One region of the Methylobacterium sp. AC690 genome, then DNA from elsewhere that is predicted to be linked to it. Evidence: predicted binding sites of a transcription regulator. Region 1 holds the regulator's gene; the other holds the start of a gene.
The links. The regulator HrcA, encoded in region 1, represses chaperone genes, less so after heat shock. The targets are predictions, from matches to a motif close to GTTAGCACTCNCNNNNNGNGAGTGCTAAC.
Positions count from the first base shown of each region.

Region 2: a site for HrcA is predicted at 1,901-1,929, ahead of groES (co-chaperone GroES). Genes of this name have one in related genera too.

Region 1 is NZ_CEEDOX010000011.1:143,353-148,934, forward strand. Features, by position in the region: gene rph (ribonuclease PH) at 1-627, opposite strand, end outside; gene hrcA (heat-inducible transcriptional repressor HrcA) at 920-1,975, shown strand; gene AC0IY1_RS14530 (DUF1236 domain-containing protein) at 2,037-2,903, opposite strand; gene AC0IY1_RS14535 (MFS family transporter) at 3,201-4,559, shown strand; gene AC0IY1_RS14540 (YfdX family protein) at 4,594-5,582, shown strand, end outside.
Region 2 is NZ_CEEDOX010000008.1:106,153-111,734, reverse strand. Features, by position in the region: gene AC0IY1_RS11325 (hypothetical protein) at 1-124, shown strand, start outside; gene AC0IY1_RS11320 (hypothetical protein) at 937-1,131, shown strand; gene AC0IY1_RS11315 (hypothetical protein) at 1,224-1,355, shown strand; gene AC0IY1_RS11310 (DUF6481 family protein) at 1,429-1,791, shown strand; gene groES (co-chaperone GroES) at 2,034-2,321, shown strand; gene groL (chaperonin GroEL) at 2,418-4,061, shown strand; gene AC0IY1_RS11295 (hypothetical protein) at 4,448-4,960, shown strand; gene AC0IY1_RS11290 (GCG_CRPN prefix-to-repeats domain-containing protein) at 5,486-5,582, opposite strand, start outside.

The DNA.
Region 1 (5,582 bases):
GAACGGCTTGCCCTCCGCGGTCCCCTGGACCTCGACGAGCCCCCCGGTGCCCGTGATGACGAAGTTGGCGTCGGTCTCGGCCCCGGAATCCTCGGCATAGTCGAGGTCGAGGACGGGCTTGCCCTTGTAGATGCCGCAGGAGACCGCCGCCACGTGCTCGCGCAAGGGGTCGACCGAGATGATCGAGCGGCCGCGCATCCAGGTGAAGCAGTCGTGCAGCGCGACCCAGGCTCCGGTGATCGCCGCGGTGCGGGTGCCGCCATCGGCCTGGATCACGTCGCAATCGACGGTGATCTGGCGCTCGCCCATGGCCGGCAGGTTGGTCACGGCGCGCAGGGAGCGTCCGATCAGGCGCTGGATCTCCTGGGTCCGGCCCGACGGCTTGCCGGAATTCACCTCGCGGCGGGTGCGCTCGTGGGTGGCGCGCGGCAGCATGGCGTATTCCGCGGTGACCCAGCCCTTGCCGGAGCCGCGCAGCCAGCCCGGACCGCGCTCTTCCAGGGTGGCCGTGCACAGCACCTTGGTGTCGCCGAAGCTGACGAGGCAGGAGCCCTCGGCATGGCGGGAGACGGCGCGCTCCAGGGTGACCATGCGCAGTTCGTCGTTCGCGCGCTTCGAGGGCCGCATGCCGCTCTCCTTTCGGTGGTAATGGGAGTGCGGCTTTACGGTTCCGGCCCTCGCCCGGCAAGCGAGGCCGGGCGGATTGTGGGCCTCGCCGGTGCCCCGGAGCGGGTGGAATCCGCCGCGGGCCGCGCGAGCGGAACGCCTTCCGCGGCCAAGCTGTTTCTCGTATTCCCTTGCGTTGCCCGCCGGGAGCGACGGTGGGGAGCATTGTGTAAAACTCGGGAGACCGTCACACTCTCCGCCTCAGGAATGGACCGTGACAGAGCCCGCCCGCCCCTTTTCGACATTGCAGCAGATGCAGGTGCTCAGCGCGTTGAACGAACGCTCGCGTGAGATCTTTCGGCAGATCGTCGAGAGCTATCTCACGACCGGCGAGCCGGTCGGCTCGCGCAACCTCGCGCGCATCCTGCCCATGGCCCTGTCGCCGGCCTCGATCCGGAACGTCATGGCGGATCTCGAACATTCCGGGCTGATCTTCGCGCCCCACGCCTCGGCCGGTCGTCTGCCCACGGAGCAGGGCCTGCGCTTCTTCGTCGATGCGATGCTGGAGCTCGGCGATGTCGGGCGCGAGGAACAGGAGCGGATCGAGGCGCAGATGCGCGCGGCCGCCTCGGGCCACACCTTCGATTCCGCCCTGGCCGAGGCCTCGATGCTGCTCTCGGGAATCTCCCGCGGCGCCGGCGTGGTCCTGACCACCAAGACCAACGTCCACCTGAAGCACATCGAATTCGTCCGCCTCGACCCGACCCGGGCGCTGGTCGTGCTCGTCTCCGACGACGGCTCCGTCGAGAATCGCCTCCTCGACCTGCCGCCGGGCCTGCCGGCGAGCGCCCTGCAGGAGGCCTCGAACTACCTTAATGCCCGGCTCCAGGGCCGGACCCTCGGGACGCTCCGCGCCGAGATCGAGTCGGGCCGGCAGGCGATGAAGCGCGAACTCGACGCCATCACCGAGCGCCTCGTGGATGCCGGCCTCGCCGTCAGCGTCGGCCCCTCCGATGCCCGACAGCTCATCGTGCGCGGTCAGGCCAATCTGCTCGACGACCTGCGGGCGGCCGAGGATCTCGACCGCATCCGCCTGCTGTTCAACGATCTCGAGACCCAGAAGGACGTGATCGAGCTCCTGTCCCGGGCCGAGGGCGGCGAGGGCGTGAGGATCTTCATCGGCTCCGAGAACAAGCTCTTCTCGCTCTCGGGCTCCTCAATGATCGCGGCCCCGTTCCGCGACGGCTCCCAGAAGATCGTCGGCGTGGTCGGCGTCATCGGCCCGACGCGCCTGAACTATGCCCGCATCGTGCCGATGGTCGACTACACCGCACGGGTGGTCTCCGGCCTCCTCGACCGCAAGCGCTGAGCGTAAACGCGAAGGGGCGGAGCCTGAAGCCCCGCCCCCACCGTGATTCCGACCGCTTGGATCAGCCGCGGATCACGTCGACGATCTCGTAGGTGTCGGGATCGACGATGACGATGTCGTCGTCCACCAGCACGTAGCGGTAATCCTCGTATTCCGGCGCGATCCGGACGACGTCCGGCGGCAGGTCGTAGAGGGTGTAGCTGCGGGCGATCGCCGTGCCGACGGTGAGCGCGAAGGCGCCGGCGGCCAGGCGCGGGATGCCGCGGCGGAAGACGCTCTGGCGGAACTCGGTGCGCTGCGGCGCGCCGAGGCGGCCATAGGCACCCCGGACGGCGCCACGATCGCCGCGGCCACCCCGGCCCTCGCGCTCGACGCCGCCGTCGCGACCCCCACGCCCATCGCGCTCGGCCCGTCCGCCGCGCTCGTCGCGATCGGCCTTACCGCCGCGCTCGTCGCGATCGGCCTTACCGCCGCGATCGGCCTTGCCGTCCCGATCGCCCTTGCCGTCCCGGTCGGCCTTGCCGTCTCGGCCGTCGCGGGCCGCGGCTCCGCCGTCCTCGCGACCACCGCGCTCCCCGGCGGCCTGACCCGCACGCCCGTCCTGGCGCGCCGCACCACCCTCGGCCCCACGACCGCCGGCCTCGCCGCGCTGGGCACCCCCGGCCGGACCGGCCCCGGTCTCCGCGCCCCCGGCACCGCCGCGCATTCCTGCACCGCCGGCGCCGCCCGCTTCACCACCACGCATGCCGGCGCCACCACCCGCACCGCCACCAGCGCCGCCACCGCGCATTCCGGCCCCGCCGGCGCCACCACCGCCGCCAGCCCCGGCGCCGCCAGCACCGCCACCCGGCCCGCCCTGCGCGAACGCGCTCGTTGCGCCGATCACCAGGGCCGCCGCCGTCACCGTGCTCCGAAAGAGCTTGTTCATGGGTTCGATTCCACTTTCATTGCTGCCTGACGCCACAGGACGTCGATGTCGTCCGCAACGAGGATCTTCGAGAAACCGTTCCCGTTTTTCTTGCGCTGATCTTCCCGCTGGTTGCGCCAATCGTATTGTAACGTTGCAGCTAAGCTCAGACTCGCGTCTTCCACAGCGTGGTTTCAGAAACATCTTGGCTGTTTCGGACAACCCGCTGATCGCCCTTTGGAAATCTCGTTCGAGGCGGTAACGTCGCCGCAAAGCAAGCCGCGGAACGGCATTGCCCAGAGCACAGGGACGAGACGTATGACAGGTGGGGCCGGGGCCATCCCAACCAAGGCGGAAGACGCCGCCGACAGCCGACGCCGGATCAAGGCGATCGTCGCCTCCTCGTCGGGCAATCTCGTCGAATGGTTCGATTTCTACTGCTACGCGTTCTTCGCGCTCTACTTCGCGCCGGTCTTCTTTCCCGCCGGCGACAGCACGAGTCAGCTCCTGCAATCGGCCGCGGTGTTCGCGGTGGGCTTCTTCATGCGCCCGATCGGCGGCTGGCTGTTCGGCCGCATCGCCGACCGCCTGGGCCGCAAGACCTCGATGCTGATCTCGGTGCTGATGATGTGCGCCGGGTCGCTGATGATCGCGGTGCTGCCGACCTACGCCACGGTCGGGCAGCTCGCGCCGGCCCTGCTGCTGCTGGCCCGGATGATCCAGGGCCTGTCGGTGGGCGGCGAGTACGGCACCAGCGCCACCTACATGAGCGAGATCGCCGTGAAGGGCCGTCGCGGCTTCTTCGCCTCGTTCCAGTACGTCACCCTGATCGGCGGCCAGCTCCTCGCCTCGCTGGTGCTCATCATCCTGCAGAGCTTCCTCACCGCCCAGGAACTGACCGCCTGGGGCTGGCGCATCCCGTTCGTGATCGGCGCGGTCGCAGCGGTGGTGGCGCTCTACCTGCGCTCGTCCCTCGACGAGACGGCGACCAAGGAAGACATGGCCAAGAAGGATTCCGGCACCTTCGCGGCCCTGTTCAAGCACTGGCGCGCCTTCTGCGTGGTGCTGGCCTACACCGCCGGCGGCTCGCTGAGCTTCTACACCTTCACCACCTACATGCCGAAATACCTCTTCAACACGGCGCATATCGACAAGGTCACGGCCTCGCAGATCTCCACCGCGGCCCTGTTCGTCTACATGATCATCCAGCCCTTCTTCGGCTGGCTGTCGGACCGGATCGGGCGCAAGGCCAACATGCTGCTCTATAGCGGCCTCGGCACCCTGATGGTGGTGCCGCTGATGACCGCCATCGGATCCACGCAGAACCCGATCCTGTCCTTCGCGCTGATCATGGTCGGCCTGATCGTGATCAGCTTCTACACCGGCATCAGCGGCATCGTGAAAGCCGAGCTGTTCCCGACCCAGGTGCGCGCCCTCGGCGTCGGCCTGTCCTACGCGATCGCCAACTCGCTGTTCGGCGGCACCGCCGAGGCGGTGGCGCTGTACCTGAAGCAGGTCGGCTCCGAGAGCACGTTCTTCTGGTACGTGACGATCATGCTCGGCATCGCCTTCATCGGCTCGCTGATCATGCCGAACCCGAAGCGTCACGGCTACCTCGACGGCGACGGCACCGTCGAGGAAGCCTTGACCCGCAAGACACGCCTCTCGGCCGCCTGAGCCGCTCGACCCTCGGAGGCATGACCGGCACGCGGTGAGCGATCACCGCGTGCTTTTTTGTGCCGCCACCGTCCGACTCGGTAAGGACTTGTTCCGCCCCTTCGACGGGACCTATGTCAACGAATATTTGATGAACCGAACCATACCAATCTTTAAGATGACATCGCGATCGCTCGGGACCACATTCTCTTCAGAAGAGATCGCCAGCGCAGGTAGATCAACAAGATCAGTGATCCGGGCGCGGCTCTTCTTCGGAGGTAGTGTGATGAAGAAAACAAGAACAGTTGCCGCTTTCCTTGCCGCAACCTCGCTCCTCAGCGGTGTGGCATTGGCCAACGATGCAGTGAAGCCCGCGACGGCTCCGCCGGTGACGGCCGCGCAACAGGCGGCGGACAAGGATGTGGGCAAGCTGTCGAAGGACGGCGCCCAGGCGTTCCGCGATCTGCACCTGGCCCGCATCGCCATCTTCGACGCCGATCCCACCCTCGCCAAATCCCTGATCGGCAAGGCGCAGGCGGCCCTCGCCAAGGCCAAGACGGACGAGGCTGTCTACACCAAGGCGGAAGCGGACCTTCGGAGCCCCGACAAGCACGCCGCGATGGCGAAGGCGGCCGATGCAAAAACCGCGGATGCGAAGACGGCCGACGCGAAGACTGCGGATGCGAAGGCATCCACGCAGCCCACGGCCTGGCTGCCCGTCGACGGCCAGCTGACGCTCGGCGAAGACTTCGTCGCGACGCCCACCAAGGCGGCTGCCGTGGCGACCGCGAACAAGAGCCTGGAGAAGGGTGACCGCAAGTCGGCCATCGACCAGCTCAAGCTCGCCGGGGTGGACATGAACTTCGTCCTGGCCGTCGTCCCGCTGAACCAGACGACCACCGATGTCGATCAGGCGGCGAGCCTCATCGGACAGGGCAAGTACTACGAGGGCAACGCCCTCCTCAAGAAGGTGGAGGACGGGGTGCGCTTCGACATGGTGAACGTGCTTGGAACACCGCAGAAGGCCGCGGCACCCGCAGCGAC
Region 2 (5,582 bases), on a different contig from region 1:
CGCCGATCCCGACGTCCTGCAGCGCATGCGCGATCTGAAAGCGGGCGCCGTGGCTGACCTGTTCAGCGACGCAGCAGACCAGGTTCGTGCCGGAGGTGATGAAGAGCCAGATTTCGGCGGCTGAGCGAACGTCCCTCTGCATTGCGCCGTGTGCGTCACCGCGTCATTCTGCATGAGCGTCCGTTGATGCGGAGCAGGCTATCCAGAGCTAGGGCCAGCCATCCATTCATCGTATCAGAGGACTGTCTGCCATGGCCCGCCTTGCCTTGTCCGTTGCCTTGCTCGCCTTCGCGGGTTCGTTCGCGACGCCGGCGTCAGCCTTGTCGACCAAGGACTGCTCCGTGAAGTACCAGGCCGCCAAGTAGGGCGGGACCCTGAACGGACAGAAATGGAATGACTTCCGGAAGGCTGAGTGCGGTGCGCCGGCAGACACTCCGGCGAGCCCAACGGCCAACCCGTTCTCACCCACCGCAGCCCCGGCACCGACTCCGACCACTCCATCGACGCGGGCCGCCCCAGCACCCACTTCGAGGGCTACAGCGACAGCTAAGGGAGCTGAGGCGATTAAGAAGCTACTCCACGGCGGCGAAGACCGCCGTTGAAGCTCTGAGTGCTCCTGGATGCGTCGGATGCATACATACAGTATGCCAAGAAAACGATCGGATATCAGACAGGCAATTTGATAAGACTAATGTCTTGGCGGGGTGATTTTTCTATCCGGCAGTCCGTTGTATCATTGGTTCAGCCGGCTCCGCAGGTTGAGGATACGGCTACTATTGCGCCGCCGAGGCGCCGTTAGCCCTTACACCCGACACGAAGAAGTCCCATCTTGAAGGGGGCGGGGCCGCCCCAGAGCCTGACCCGTGCGAGGGGTTGGACCTGTGTCGAGTGGAAGGCACCGCCTTCCCACCGCGTCCAGCGGAAGGACCAACCACCATGTCCCACCAGTTCAAGCTCGGTCAGCGCGTCCGTCAGTCCCGCGCCAGCGAGGCATCGGATCGCAACGCGCGGGGCGACACCTACGAGGTGATCCGCCTGATGCCCGAGGATCGCGGCGGAAATCCCTGCTACCGCATCAAGTCGGCGTCCGGCGAGCGCGCCGTGTCCCAAGCCGAACTCGTCCTCGCCTAGTCGGAGCGGAAGGCCCCGGAAGGGTCTGATCCTTCCGGGAAGGCAGACCGACATTCACGAGTGCCGCGCCCGTAGGCGCACAGGAGACCGACATGGCCCAAGAGAGCAAGCGCGGAAACCGCGAGAGCAAGAAGCCGAAAAAGGAAACCACAAAGACGAACGCGTCAGCCCCCTCCACCAAGGACGTCGTCGGCAACGCCGTGAAGGCAGCCAACAAGCGCTAGTCGGTCGTCGTGTTGGAAGCGGCTTTTATTGTTTCTGCCCTCAGCGATTTAGCCAATCGCGCAAGGAATATGTGTGAGCCATTTCGAAAAAGACCCTTTATCTGGTCGCCTTCAAACCGCGGAGACGGCACGTCAAGAAACCTTAGCTCGTTTTCGTGCGCGACCTGCAACTGATGACCCGGCAGTTGTCGCTAGACAATCTGCGCGTGAAGCTATCTCGGAAGCCCGTGAGATCCGGGCAGCAGATCGTGAGGCTTTGCGCCTTTCGACAGAGGCTGACCGCGTGCGGGAGGCCGCTGCCGCGCAAGAGCGCGCTGCCGTTGAGATAGCTCGTCAAGCAATCGAAAAAACCGAGCGCCAAGCCGCAGAAAAGGTGGAGCAGAAGCTCGCGCGGGACACCCGCTACGCGGCTCGCAAAGCTAAAGCGAGAAGATAAGCTACTTTTCAAACAAGCTACAGGTCTTGTGTAAAACGCTGAGGCGAGCCGTCTATCTCACCAGGTGTCGCTGTATCCCTGAGCCGCTCCACATCCCGGGCTGCAGCGCATTAGCACTCTCACTCATTGAGTGCTAAGCACGTCTCGTGCAGGGCGGCTGTGAATCTTTCTGCAGCCGCCTTCCTTGCGATGATTTGACCGTACCGGTCCGACATCATCGGCAGGGAGATTGGAACTCAACCATGAACTTTCGCCCCTTGCACGACCGTGTCGTCGTCCGCCGCATTGAAGGCGAAGAGAAGACCAAGGGCGGCATCATCATCCCGGACAATGCTAAGGAGAAGCCGCAGGAGGGCGAGATCGTCGCCGTCGGCCCTGGCGCCCGTGACGAAGCCGGTCGCGTCAACCCGCTGGACGTCAAGGCGGGTGATCGCGTCCTGTTCGGCAAGTGGTCCGGCACCGAGGTCAAGCTCGACGGTCAGGACCTCCTGATCATGAAGGAATCCGACATCATGGGCGTCGTCGCCTAAGGGCCATACACCCGCGCGCGATCTGCCAACGCTGCCCCTTGAGGCGCCCGATGTGGTGTGCCTCGGGGCCAAGCTAACATTGAAGTGACTTTTCCCATGGCTGCCAAAGACGTTCGTTTTTCTGCCGATGCCCGCGAGAAGATGCTGCGCGGTGTCGAGCTTCTTGCCAGTGCCGTAAAGGTGACGCTCGGGCCTAAGGGCCGCAACGTTGTGATTGAGAAGTCTTTCGGCGCGCCGCGCATCACCAAGGATGGCGTCACCGTCGCCAAGGAGATTGAGCTCGCCGACAAGTTCGAGAACATGGGCGCCCAAATGGTGCGTGAAGTGGCCTCGAAGTCGAGCGACATCGCCGGCGACGGCACGACGACGGCAACCGTGTTGGCTGCCTCCATCGTCCGCGAGGGTGTGAAGTACGTGGCCGCCGGCATGAACCCGATGGACCTGAAGCGCGGCATCGACCTCGCTGTTGCGGCGGTCGTGAAGGATATTGGTGAGCGTGCCCGCAAGGTGGCCTCCTCCGCCGAGATCGCCCAGGTCGGCACTATCTCGGCCAATGGCGACAAGGAAATCGGCGAGATGATCGCCCACGCCATGGAGAAGGTCGGCAAGGAAGGGGTCATTACCGTCGAGGAGGCGAAGACGGCCGAGACCGAGCTCGATGTGGTCGAAGGCATGCAGTTCGATCGCGGCTACCTCTCCCCGTACTTCATCACGAATGCGGAGAAGATGCTGGCCGATCTCGAGGACCCTTACATCCTCATCCACGAGAAGAAGCTCGGTTCGCTCCAGGCGCTGCTCCCGATCCTTGAAGCCGTGGTTCAGACGGGTAAGCCGCTCGTCATCATCGCCGAGGACATCGAGGGTGAGGCGCTTGCCACGCTCGTCGTGAACAAGCTGCGCGGCGGCCTCAAAGTCGCGGCTGTCAAGGCACCAGGCTTCGGCGATCGCCGTAAGGCCATGCTTGAGGATATTGCCCTGCTGACCAAGGGTCAGATGATCGCCGAGGACCTCGGCATCAAACTGGAGAACGTCACCCTTGAGATGCTGGGTCACGCCAAACGGGTGCGTATCGATAAGGAGACCACCACGATCATCGATGGATCGGGCGACAAGGCCGACATCGAAGCACGTGTGGCGCAGATCAAAGCGCAGATCGAGGAGACTACCTCGGACTACGACCGTGAGAAGCTCCAGGAGCGTCAAGCCAAGCTCGCCGGTGGTGTTGCGGTCATCCGCGTCGGGGGCTCGACTGAGGTCGAGGTCAAGGAGAAGAAGGACCGCGTTGACGACGCGCTTCATGCGACGCGCGCTGCGGTTGAAGAAGGCATTGTGCCCGGCGGCGGCGTCGCTCTCCTTCGTGCAAAGGCCGCGGCAGAGGGGTTGAAGAACGACAACCCAGACGTTCAGGCCGGCATCAAAATCGTGCTGAAGGCACTTGAAGCTCCGATCCGCCAGATTTCGCAGAACTCAGGCGTCGAAGGCTCGATCGTGGTCGGAAAGATCCTGGCAAACTCGTCTGCGACGTATGGCTTCAACGCTCAGACGGAGGAGTACGTCGACATGCTTCAAGCTGGCATTGTCGACCCGGCCAAGGTTGTCCGAGCTGCCTTGCAAGGGGCAGCGTCGGTCGCTGGGCTTCTTATCACGACCGAGGCTATGATCTCCGAGGCCCCGCGGAAGGAGGCTCCGCAGATGCCAGGCGGCGGTATGGGTGGCGGTATGGGCGGGATGGACTTCTAAGCGTTCTCCGTTCTTTCTAGGTCCGCTTGATGGGGTTCGCGCGGTGCTGTGGTGCTGATTCATTAGTCGCTCCAGGAGGGGCGAAGCATGGGTCGTCCTTAAAGTCAGACTCTGCGTGAGCGGGTGATTATTGCGGCGGCGACCTCGCGCCGTTAGGCGGTCGCCTGCTTCTCTATCGTGTAGACCGTAAGACTGCACGCAGGCCAACAGACGGAACCTGCTCCCGGAATACTCTTTCGCATCCGAGAGACGTCCTAGCCTGAGCTGAGACCGACCCGATGGCTCTGGAGCCCGCCAGCGTCGCCCTGAACTGCCTCGTACCGACCGACCGGCTCCAGATCCTTGTCAGCTTCGCCCGCCTTGCCGGTTCAGCCTGAGAGGATCGTATGGCTTCCCCCAAGATCCCGGCCGCTACCTTGGACCGCCTCGCCAAGCTCTTGCCCCGCCTTGCCAGCGAGCATGATGGAGAGGTGGTCGCGACGGCCCATGCAATCGGCCGGACACTCACCGTAGCGGGGTTGGACTGGTACGCTCTCGCGGAGGCCATCGAAGCCTCGCCATTTAGAAGCAGCATGGCGGCTGCGCCGAAACGCTCCTCGCCGCCGTCCGCCTCCAAGGACAGTGATCCTTCCGCGCCCTGCAGCCGGCCGGGGATGCGCCTGTGGGACACACAGCGGGTCGAGCCGTGGAGCCGCGCCGCTGGCTACGCCCTCACCCTCGACTGGACAATTCCGAAGGCGTTCGGAGGTCGCTTCCTGACCAAGGCCGAGCGTGATCGCCTCAAGGCGTTAGAGGGGTTGGTACGTGTCACCAACGCCGACGCAGCCTGGATCGAAGAGGCCGTGACCCTCGCGCATAAAGCCGCTGAAACGTGGCGTGGCAGAGGGAAAGCCGCATGACCCTCGATACGAAAACGGCGAGGCTTTTGCCCCGCCGTCGGTCGTCTCAATCGTTTGAGGACTTAGCGAGCCGTGCCGCCGGAGGTCTGGCCATACTGCTGGACGAGGAAGCTCGGCTGGTTGGCGTTGCCTTCCTGGGCCGAGTCATGGCCACGCACGGTTCGGATCGATCCGGTCGTAGTGTCGTCGTAGCTGCGGCCCTCAAGGCCACCAGGCGCTGCCACGGCAGCGATGCCAGCGGGAGCAGTGTAGCTCTGGGCCAGAGCGGGCGAAGCTATCGCGCTAACGCTCAGGACGACAGCAGCAACAGCAGAAGTAATGCGAGTGTTCATGGCACAATCCACTTGGGTTTGCGCGGTCTCCGTCGAATGGCGGCTGGCCGTGACTTGTTCAGTGATCTTGATCTAGGCCCCTCTTAGCCGGAACGCCGTGCCGTTTGGCACTCATGCATCAAGCAGACATCTCGCGTGCACGACCCCGCTTTCATGATCCGTCCCCGCACGACCGGACACCTCGCCGATGTCCTCAGTAGCCGTCGTAGAACCGCTGCGGACGGTCGTACTCGTAGCCACCACGGCGTCGATAGCCCTCTCCGTAGCCGTAGGGCCGTCCCTCGTAGAAC